Regions from separate parts of the Blastococcus jejuensis genome, predicted to be linked through region 1. Evidence: predicted binding sites of a transcription regulator. Region 1 holds the regulator's gene; each other region holds the start of a gene.
What was found. The regulator LexA, encoded in region 1, represses DNA repair genes until DNA is damaged. The targets are predictions, from matches to a motif close to TCGAACANNTGTTCGA.
Positions count from the first base shown of each region.

Region 2: a site for LexA is predicted at 1,216-1,231, ahead of ABD644_RS12845 (YbaK/EbsC family protein). Genes of this name have one in related genera too.
Region 3: a site for LexA is predicted at 1,453-1,468, ahead of dnaB (replicative DNA helicase). Genes of this name have one in related genera too.

Region 1 covers NZ_BAAAVV010000002.1:18,735-21,981, reverse strand. Annotated here, with positions in the region: gene ABD644_RS03855 (LysM peptidoglycan-binding domain-containing protein) at 62-658, opposite strand; gene lexA (transcriptional repressor LexA) at 874-1,635, shown strand; gene ABD644_RS03845 (hypothetical protein) at 1,711-2,772, opposite strand; gene ABD644_RS03840 (phosphatase PAP2 family protein) at 2,744-3,247, opposite strand, start outside.
Region 2 covers NZ_BAAAVV010000005.1:281,809-285,055, reverse strand. Annotated here, with positions in the region: gene ABD644_RS12850 (GNAT family N-acetyltransferase) at 1-579, opposite strand, end outside; gene ABD644_RS12845 (YbaK/EbsC family protein) at 576-1,124, opposite strand; gene ABD644_RS12840 (DUF6504 family protein) at 1,339-1,677, shown strand; gene ABD644_RS12835 (SAV_6107 family HEPN domain-containing protein) at 1,677-2,159, shown strand; gene ABD644_RS12830 (DNA polymerase III subunit alpha) at 2,233-3,247, shown strand, end outside.
Region 3 covers NZ_BAAAVV010000009.1:47,273-50,519, forward strand. Annotated here, with positions in the region: gene dnaB (replicative DNA helicase) at 1-1,369, opposite strand, end outside; gene rplI (50S ribosomal protein L9) at 2,073-2,519, opposite strand; gene rpsR (30S ribosomal protein S18) at 2,531-2,767, opposite strand; gene ABD644_RS17155 (single-stranded DNA-binding protein) at 2,808-3,247, opposite strand, start outside.

The DNA of each region.
Region 1 (3,247 bases):
ACACCGCCCGGGACTGCCGATGCCGAGCCGGGCAGCCCGTCGCGCCGCGCCTCACCCCCGCTCACGGGAGCTGGAGAACCTGGCCGGGCACGAGGTCGGCGCCCTCGAGCCCGTTCATCCGCTGGATCTCGTCGATCACCGCGCGCACGTCGCCCTCGCCGTCGAGGGACGTGGCGATCGACCACAGCGTGTCGCCCTCCTGGACCACGACGCTGGACACCCCGGCCAGCCGGAGGCCGCCCTCGTCGCCCGAGAGGAGCGGGCCGAGCCACGACCCGAGGGCCACCGCCCCCGCCAGCGCCAGCACCACCGCGAGCCGGCGGGCCCGGCGGGTGAGCCGCACGCGCCGGGCGATCGACGGACCCGCCGGTGCCCGACGCGCGGCGCGGGGACGGCCCGGCCCGTCGCGATCAGGTCGTGCGGCCAGGTCGGGCGCGCCCCGCCGGACGGGGCCGCGGCGGACCGGAGCGGTCGGCCGCGCGGGCGCCGCCGGCGGCCGGCACACGCCCACCCGGGACGGGCTGCGGCGCGACGGGTGGGGGCGGACCGTGCGCAGGGTCGGAGCCGCCGGCTCGACGGGATCGGACACCAACCGGGGACGCCACGGCGCCTGCACCGCTTCGTCGAACTCCAGCACGGCTTCCTGCACGCATCCCATGACCGTCTCCTCCCGACCCGCCGAACACCCGTCGTCGCCGCCACCCTCGAACGCGTGTTCGATTCGAACGACTGTTCGATGTCTACCGCACGGGTCCGACGAAAGCGACAGGACACGGCACGACTTCGAACATGTGTTTGATCCGAGCGGGTCGCCGCGCTACGGTTCCTGCGAGAGATCACCGGCGCTGCGCGAGCAGCCGACGAGGAGGCGACGTGGCGGAGAAGAACGGGACGTCGGGCGGCCGGAAGCCGCCCGGGGACGCCACGGCGGCATCCGGGACGGCGACCGTCCGTTCGTTCCCCGACCGGGGCGCCGACGGCGACGGCCTGACCCAGCGGCAGCGCCGGGTCCTGGAGGTCATCCGCGACTCGATCGAGCGGCGCGGCTATCCCCCGTCGGTCCGGGAGATCGGCGAGGCGGTCGGTCTCTCCTCGGCGTCGTCGGTCGCCCACCAGCTCTCCGTCCTGCAGAAGAAGGGCTGGCTGCGGCGCGACCCCAACCGCCCGCGCGCGCTCGACGTCCGGCTCCCCGACGACTCGCCGCACGCCAGCGCCACGGTCACCGAGCTGCCGGGCGTCCCCGAGGGCGTCGACGTCTCCGCGCCGACCTACGTTCCGCTCGTCGGCCGGATCGCGGCCGGCGGTCCGGTGCTCGCCGAGCAGGCGGTCGAGGACGTCTTCCCGCTCCCCCGCGAGCTGGTCGGCGAGGGCACGCTGTTCATGCTGAAGGTCACCGGCGACTCGATGATCGAGGCGGCGATCTGCGACGGCGACTGGGTGGTCGTGCGCCAGCAGCCGACGGCGGAGAACGGCGAGATCGTCGCCGCGATGATCGACGGCGAGGCCACCGTCAAGACGTACAAGCGCCGCGACGGGCACGTCTGGCTGCTCCCGCACAACCCGGCGTACGAGCCCATCCCGGGCGACGACGCGACCGTGCTGGGGCGCGTGGTCAGCGTCCTCCGCCGGGTCTGACACCCGGCCGCCGGCCCGGTGCTGTCCGGCCCGGCGCTGTCCGGCCCGGCGCCGTCCGGCTCGCTGCCGTCAGACTCAGGGCCGGCGGCGCCGGAACAGTCCGCCCAGCCACACCAGCACGGTGGCCGTCAGCGCGGCGATCACCGCCGAGGTGATCGGTGAGAGCCCCGAGCTCGTGAAGTCGGTCAGGCTCGGCGTGGGCCCGGTGGCCGTGGTGCCGGGGGCGGGCAGGCCGCTCACGACCGGGACGACGGTCAGGTCGCTCGGGGTGCCCTCACTGGCCACCACCAGCGCGGAACCGTCCTCGGTGAAGCTGATCGCCTCCCCCTGCGGGGAGTCCGGCAACGGGACGCGGACCGGTTCGGCCGCCAGCGCCGCGACCACGTCGGATCCGGTCAGCGGCCAGACGTAGGCGTCGGTGTAGGTCCGCAGGGCCAGGTGATGCCCGTTGCCCGCGACCGCTCCCCCCGTGACCAGCAGCTGCCCGGCGCGGCCGACCGGACCACCGGGCGTGCCGGTCAGGGTCATGGCCACCGAGGCGACCCTGGCGAGTGGCATCGTCCCGCCGTCGACCAGCGGCGCCGCCGGCCGGTACACCGAGCTGGCCCCCAGCACCTCCTTGGTGACGACGTACGGCGTCCCGTCCGGGGCGAGCAGCAGGGCCTCGGCGTCGTGCGGGCCGTCCGGGTAGGTCAGCCGGTAGAGGTTCGTGGTCCCGTCGGGCCGCAGGGCGACGAGCGCGATCGTCGGCCGGCTCGCGCCGTTGTCCCCGGTGTCGGCCACCCAGACGGTCCCGTCGGCGCCGATCGCGAGGTCCTCCGGGTCGAACGGGTCCACGGCGGTCGTGTGGACGTCGATCACGGCGCAACTGGCGTCGAGCACGTACAGATCGATCTGGTCGCCGCCGTCGTTGATGGCCAGGAGCCGGCCGGGGACGGCGACCAGCCCGGAGAGCTCGGCGAGCCGCGGGTCGGTGATCTGGCAGCGGACCTGCGCGCCGGCGGCCGCCTGAGCGGTGGCGTCCTCGGCGGCCGCGGGCATGCCGGAGGCGAGGACGAGTGCGGCGCCGAGGAGACCTCCGGTCGCCAGCAGTCGCCCCCGGACGCCGCTACGCGGTCTGCCGGCCTGCTCGGGCACGAACCCAGCGTGACAGAACGGTTGCGTCCAGTGCGTGAACCACGCCCAACAGCACGATGCCCACGCACGCGCCGACGACTGCGTCGGTGACCCAGTGGAAGTCCAGGGAGACCATCGCGACGCCGGTCGCCACCGGACCGACGAGGCTGAGCCACCAGAACACCCGCTGCACGCGCATCGGCAGGCCGTACTCCACGGCCTGCCACCGCGCCACACCCCACATGAGGACGGCGTTGGCGACGTGGCCGGACGGGAACGAAGCGCCGTCCTCGTGGAAGAAGAAGGAACCCGGGAAGCCGGGCGCGGTGCGGCCGGTCCCCCACTTCACCGCGTAGACGACCGCGGTGAGCAGCGCGAGGGCGACGAGCACGCGGACCAGCGGCAGCAGGGTCCGCCGCCGCCAGGCCAGGTACCCGACCAGCACGGCCAGCACGACGAGGATCGTGGCGCGGCCACCCAGCTGGGTGACCACCCA
Region 2 (3,247 bases), on a different contig from region 1:
ACCCGTTCCGGCGCCGTGCAGCCGCAGCGGCAGGGTGGCGCCCAGGATGGCGAAGGGCCGGGCATCGCCCGGGAAGTGGTAGCCGCGGGCGAGGTCGACGAACCCGTCGGCGTGGTAGAGCCGGAACGCCTTGGTGTCGGCGTCGGGGGTCGACAGCAGCGCGGCGGGATAGGGGAGGCCGTCGACGAGGGCGTGCAGCAGCCGGCGCCCCAGCCCCTGGCTCTGGTGGTCGGGGTGGACGTGCAGCTCGCACACCTCGAACGCGCCGGGCAGCCAGCGCTTCGCCGTCCGCCGGTCCAGGGCCGCCCGGACCTGGTCGTGCCACCACTGGCCGGGCTCGACGAGGTAGCCGTAGCCGAAGCCGACGAGCTGGTCGTCGTTGTCGGTCTCGGCGAACGCGCCGACGGCACGGAAGCCGGGCCGGTCGGTGTGCTGGATCGCGTAGCCGTACCGGCCGGCGACCACCGACGAGTCGTAGCCCATGGCGAGCCCGTAGATGATCAGCGCCTCGTGCATGTGCTCGCGCAGCCAGGCGGTGGACAGCTCCGTGACGCGGGTCGTCGGCTTGGTGCCGGTCATGAGGTGCACACCTGCCCTTCGGGGACCGGGACGGGGCCGGATGCAGTCGCCTGGGTGTGGGTGGGGCCCGCACCGACCTCGGCCGCGGTGCCCTCGGTCAGGCGGAGCAGCTCGTCGTAGCTGGTGCAGAACACGGCGGCGGGGTGGCCGGCGGCGGCCCACACGCGCTCGTAGCGGGCCAGCTCGACGTCGACGAGGGTGCCGATCGGCGCGGGGTGCCCGATCGGGGCGACCCCGCCGATCGCCTGGCCGGTGTGCCGGCGCACGAAGTCGGCCGGGGCCGGGGCGATTCGCTCGACGCCGAGCAGGTCGGCGACCGTGGGCTCGTCGACGCGGTGGGCGCCGCTGGTGAGCACCAGCAGCGGCAGGTCGCCGACGGCGAAGACCAGGCTGTTGACGATCGCGCCGAGCGGGACGTCGAGTGCCGCGGCGGCCGCGGCGGCGGTGCGCACCTCGGCGGGCAGGACGCGGACCTCCGCCTGGGCGCCGGCGTCGGCGAGCAGCCGGGCGACCTCGGCCACCCGTGGGTGCTCGGGTGCGGTCATGCGGCTGATCCTGCCACCGGCCTCGGACCGGTGCCGACACGGTCGCCGCCGGTCTTGACGGCGCGGACGGGGTCGGGTCTACTGGAGTCGTTCGAACACGTGTTCGAACAAGCAGGACACCGCCGGTCCACCACCGCTCCTCGGCCCTTCCCCGCCCGGAGCGGTGGCCGGGGCCGGCGCGGGGTGGGTGCGGGTACGAGGTGGGGAGTCTGTCATGAGCCGGGTGCTCGGTGAGACCGTCGGTCGGGTCGGTGAAGAGGTGCAGGTCGAGCGCGGCGCCCTCGGGCCGGTGCAGTTCTGGCGCGGCTCCTCCCGCTACGTGGTGGGCGAGCTGCTCGACTCGTGGGTCGAGACCGCGCCGTGGTGGCTGCGCGACACCTCGGTCCTGGGCGGGGCTCCCGGTGGCGCCTCCGCCGAGCTCGTCGCCACCCGGGAGGTGTGGCGGGTCGAGGCGGTGCGTGCCGGCCGGTCGCGGATGAGCTTCGCCGGCGTCTTCGACCTGTCGTGGGACGCCGCCGGCAACCGCTGGTGGCTCGTGCGGGTGCACGACTGATGGGCGCCGTCCGCGCCGTGCCCGCCGGTCAGCTGCCCCTGCCCCCGGCACTGCCCGCCGCCGCCGGCCAGCTCCTCGACCAGGCGCACCGCGCGCTGGCCGAGGCGTCGGCCGCCACCGATCCCCGGGAGCGGTACGCCACGGCGCACCTGGGCGCGCTGCGCGCGGCCGCCGCCGTGCTGGCCGCCCGCACCCGGCCCGAACCCGCCCGCCGCCGCCCGCGCAGCGCCTGGGTGCTGCTGGCCCAGGTCGCGCCCGAGATGGGGGAGTGGGCCACCTTCTTCGCCGCCGGTGCCGCCAAGCGGGCGGCGGCCGAGGCGGGGCTCTCCCATGCGGTCACCGAGCGGGAGGCCGACGACCTGGTCCGCGACGTCGGCGGCTTCCTCGCCGTGGTGGAGAACTGCCTCGGCGCGTTGCCCGCGCCGCCCCGCTCACCGTTCCGCCGTCCGACGCCGGCTCGTGGCGCCGGATCACGGAAGTGAGCGAGCTTGCGAGCTCACCGGTAGACGCAGCAGCCACGCTCACGCGGTCGACGAGCGCCAGCGAGGAGTCCGCGTGAGCGACCCCTTCGTCCACCTGCACGTCGCGTCCGGTTACTCCATGCAGTACGGGGCCAACCACCCCGCCGACCTCGTGGCCCGCGCCGCCGAGCACGGCATGTCGGCGCTGGCCCTCACCGATCGCGACGGGCTGTACGGCACGGTGAAGTTCGCCCTCGCCTGCCGTGCGGCCGGCGTGCGGCCGATCTTCGGCGTCGACCTCGCCGTCGCTCCCGCTCTCGGTGCCACGTCGCACCCGGCGCGGGCCACCGCGCTGGGGGGCGAGGAGTCCGGCGCCCGGCCGCCACGGCTGCGCACGGCTGCGCCGCTGCGCAAGAGCCCCGCCCGCGGCGGGGCGAGCGTCGACCCGCGGCTGCCGCGGGTCACTTTCCTCGCCCGCGACGGCGCCGGTTGGCGCTCGCTGTGCCGGCTGACCAGCGCCACGCACCTGCGCGGCACGCGCGGGGAGCCGGTGAGCTCGCTGGCCACGGCCGCCGAGCACGCCTCCGGGCTGATCGCGGTGCTCGGGCCCGACTCGCCGGTGGGTCGGGCGCTGCTCACCGGCCGGGCCGACCACGCCGCCGCCCACCTCGACGCCTGGCGGGCCGCCTTCGGGCCGGGCCGGCTGGTGCTCGAGGTCGTGCACCACCGCGGGCGCGGCGACCGGCAGCGCGCCCAGGCGATGCTGCGGTTCGCCGCCGAGCAGGGCGTGCCGGTGGTGCTCAGCAACGCCGTCCGGTACGTCGACGCCCTCGACGCCCCCACGGTCGACGTGCTCGACGCGTCCCGCCGGCTGGTCGCGCTCGACCTGCGGCACGTCGACCGGCGCACCGCCGAGGGGTACCTGAAGTCGGGCAAGGAGATGGCCGAGGTCGCCGAGGACCTCGTCGGCCCCGACCGCGACGCCGCGCTGCGGCTGCTCGAGCGCACCGCGCGGCTGGCCGAGCAGTGCACCGTCGACATCCGGGAGGACCTCGGCATCGGCAGCGTCCGCTATCCCGAACTCGACGTCGTCACCACCGTCGCCGAGC
Region 3 (3,247 bases), on a different contig from region 1:
CGCCCCCACTGCGACGGAGCGCGGCGCCGCAGGACCTCCCGCAGGTCTGCACCTGCGACGTCTGAGGCGTGAACAGCTCGCCGCACATCGGGCACGGCCGCTCGGCGAGGCCCGGCCGGGCCGGCAGCCGGAGGGCGTAACGACGGTCGACGTTGGTCGGCACGACGACGAGGCCCTCGGCTTCGATGTACATCGCGATCTCGGGGTCAGCGCTGGTGAAGTGCGCCTCCGCCGACGTTCCGTCTCCTAGCCAGACGCCCAGGGTGTACGGCGGAATGAGCAGGTCGGCCGGGGGAAGATCCAATGGCCGCGCGTTCGTGACGGAGTGGTTGAGCCGGGCGTCCTTGGTGGCACACCGGACGGTTCGCGCGATCTCCTCCGTCGTACGCACCTCGGCGAACGTCCGCTGGTTCCGACAGCCGCTGTAGCCCACCCGCGCCGCCTGGGCGGACTTCCGGCTGGCGCGGGTCTCGGTCAGCCACTGGTGCTGTGCGTCGGCCACGATCATCGAGCCGTCGGAGAAGTGGACCTCGTAGCAGGGCCGGTCGGTCATGACGTCGGTCGCGGCGACGACAGTCGTCGGCCGGCCGTCGGAGCCCAAGACCCGGTCACCGACCCGGATCTCGCCCATCGTCGTCCAGCCGGTGGGGGTGGCCACCGGGGTGTCGAGGGCAAGCGCCTTCCCGACACCGGGACGGGCCGCGATGACGATCATCTGGCCGGCCTGGAGGCCGTTGGTGAGCTCGTCGAGGTCGCGGATACCGGTGGGCACGCCACGGCTGACGCCACCTCGCGAGGCGATGGCGTCCAGCTCGTCCATCGTCGGCTGCAGGATGTCCTCGAGGCGCGAGTAGTCCTCGCTCATCCGCTTCTCGGTGACGTCGTAGATCTCCTGCTGGGCGCGGTCGACGATGTCGTCGACGTCGCCCTTGCCGCCGGCCGCGCCGTAGCCCAGCTGGACGACCCGGGTGCCGGCCTCCACGAGTCGGCGCAGCACGGCCTGCTCGGCCACGATCGCCGCGTAGTACCCGGCGTTGGCCGCCGTCGGTGTCGAAGCGATCAGCGTGTGCAGGTAGACCGCGCCGCCCATCTTGGACAGCTGGTCGGTGCGGTTGAGCTCAGCGGCCACCGTGATCGCGTCGGCCGGCTCACCGCGCCCGTACAGGTCGAGGATGCAGTCGAAGACCACCTGGTGGGCGGGGCGGTAGAAGTCGGGGCCCTGCAGCACCTCGACGACGTCGGCGATCGCGTCCTTGCTCATCAGCATGCCGCCGAGCACCGACTGCTCCGCCGGGATGTCCTGCGGTGGCTGCCGGTCGTACGCGGGGGCCGTCGCGGACGGCCGGCTGAACTCCTCGGCCACTGCCACCGGGGTTTCCTCCATCTCTGTGCAGGCGCGCCCGCTACCGCCACTCCGAGGGGAAGTCGGGAGCTCGGCAGACGTCACCAGGCCCGAACAACTGTTCGGGTCATTGCTACCGCCGGGCACCGACACTTCCCGCGCGCCCGGCGGCAGCTGGGGAGGACGTTAGGAAGCCGGAGGGGGCGCCGTCCAACACCGGTGTGCACGTCGATCTGCACAACTTGTGGACAAGTCGGTGGATGGAGGCGTGTCGACATGTGGAGACGGCGGGGGACACGTCCCGGCCATCTTCCGGATTCCGCACCGTCACCTGCGCGAAGGCCGTTCACCGGCTGTGGACGGGAGAAACTTCCCAACATTTTTCCGCGCGCCGCATCACGAGTCACATGCGACCGCGCGGCGACGTCCCGACCCCGCCCGCCACCGACGAACGACCGGCCGCCGACATGTCAGGAACGGCCATGGACGACAGCCGCTCCCCGGACGCCGTGACACTCCCGGGTCCCACTTCGCACTGCACCGGTCCCGCAGGGCCCCGAGAGCGCGAGGCATGCCCAGGGAGCGGCGTCAGACCCGCTGAGATGGACCGAGAGCGCGAGGCATGCCCAGGGAGCGGCGTCAGACCCGCTGAGATGCCCCGAGACGCCGGAAGGGGCGCCGGACCGGAGTCCGACGCCCCTTCCGGACGTGAGGAGTGCTCAGCGCGCTCTCAGGAGGGAACGACCTCGATGGTCAGCTGCGTGCTGACCTCGGGGTGCACGCGCACGGTGATCGTGTGCTCCCCGGTCGTCTTGATCGTGCTGGGCAGGTCGATGCGGCGACGGTCGAGCTCCGGACCACCGGCGGCGGTCACGGCAGCCGCGACGTCGGCGGGGGTGACGCGCCCGAACAGGCGGCCGCCCTCACCGGCGCGGGCCGGCACCCGGACCGTGAGGCCCGTGATGCGCCCGGCCAGGGCCTGCGCCTCCTCGTGCGAGGCCACCTCGCGGGCGGCACGCGCCCGGCGCAGGGACTCGACCTGCTTCTCGGCACCCCGGGTGGCCTTGATGGCCAGCCCGCGGGGGAGGAGGTAGTTGCGGCCGTAGCCGCCCTTGACCTCCACCGTGTCGCCGGAGGTACCGAGACCGGTGACCTCCTGGGTCAGGATCAGCTTCATCGTGCTCATGATCAGCGCGCCGTCGAGGTGTAGGGCAGCAGGGCCATCTCACGGCTGTTCTTCACGGCCGTGGCGACGTCCCGCTGGTGCTGGCTGCAGTTGCCGCTGACGCGGCGGGCACGGATCTTGCCGCGGTCGGAGATGAACTTCCGCAGCAGGGTCGTGTCCTTGTAGTCGACGTAGGTCGCCTTGTCCTTGCAGAACTGGCAGACCTTCTTCTTGGGCTTGCGAACAGGGGGCTTGGGCACCGGGGTACTCCAGGTAGGTCAAGTAGTGAGGAACGAAGAATTAGAAGGGCGGTTCGTCGGACGGACCGGCGGGCGTCGACCACGGGTCGCTCGCGCCACCGCCGCCGCCACCGCCGCCGGAGAAGCCGCCACCGCCGCCGCCACCGAAGCCGCCGCCGCCCTCACCGCGCGAGGCGCGGGTGACCTTGGCGGTGGCGTAGCGCAGCGAGGGGCCGATCTCGTCGACCTCGAGCTCGACGACGGTGCGCTTCTCGCCTTCCTTCGTCTCGAACGAGCGCTGCTTGAGCCGGCCGCTGACGATGACGCGCGAGCCGCGGGTGAGCGACTCGGCCACGTTCTCGGCCGCCTGGCGCCACACGTTGCAGCGGAGGAACAGCGCCTCGCCGTCCTTCCACTCCTGCGACTGACGGTCGAAGGTGCGCGGGGTCGACGCGACGGTGAAGTTGGCGACGGCAGCGCCCGACGGCGTGAAGCGCAGCT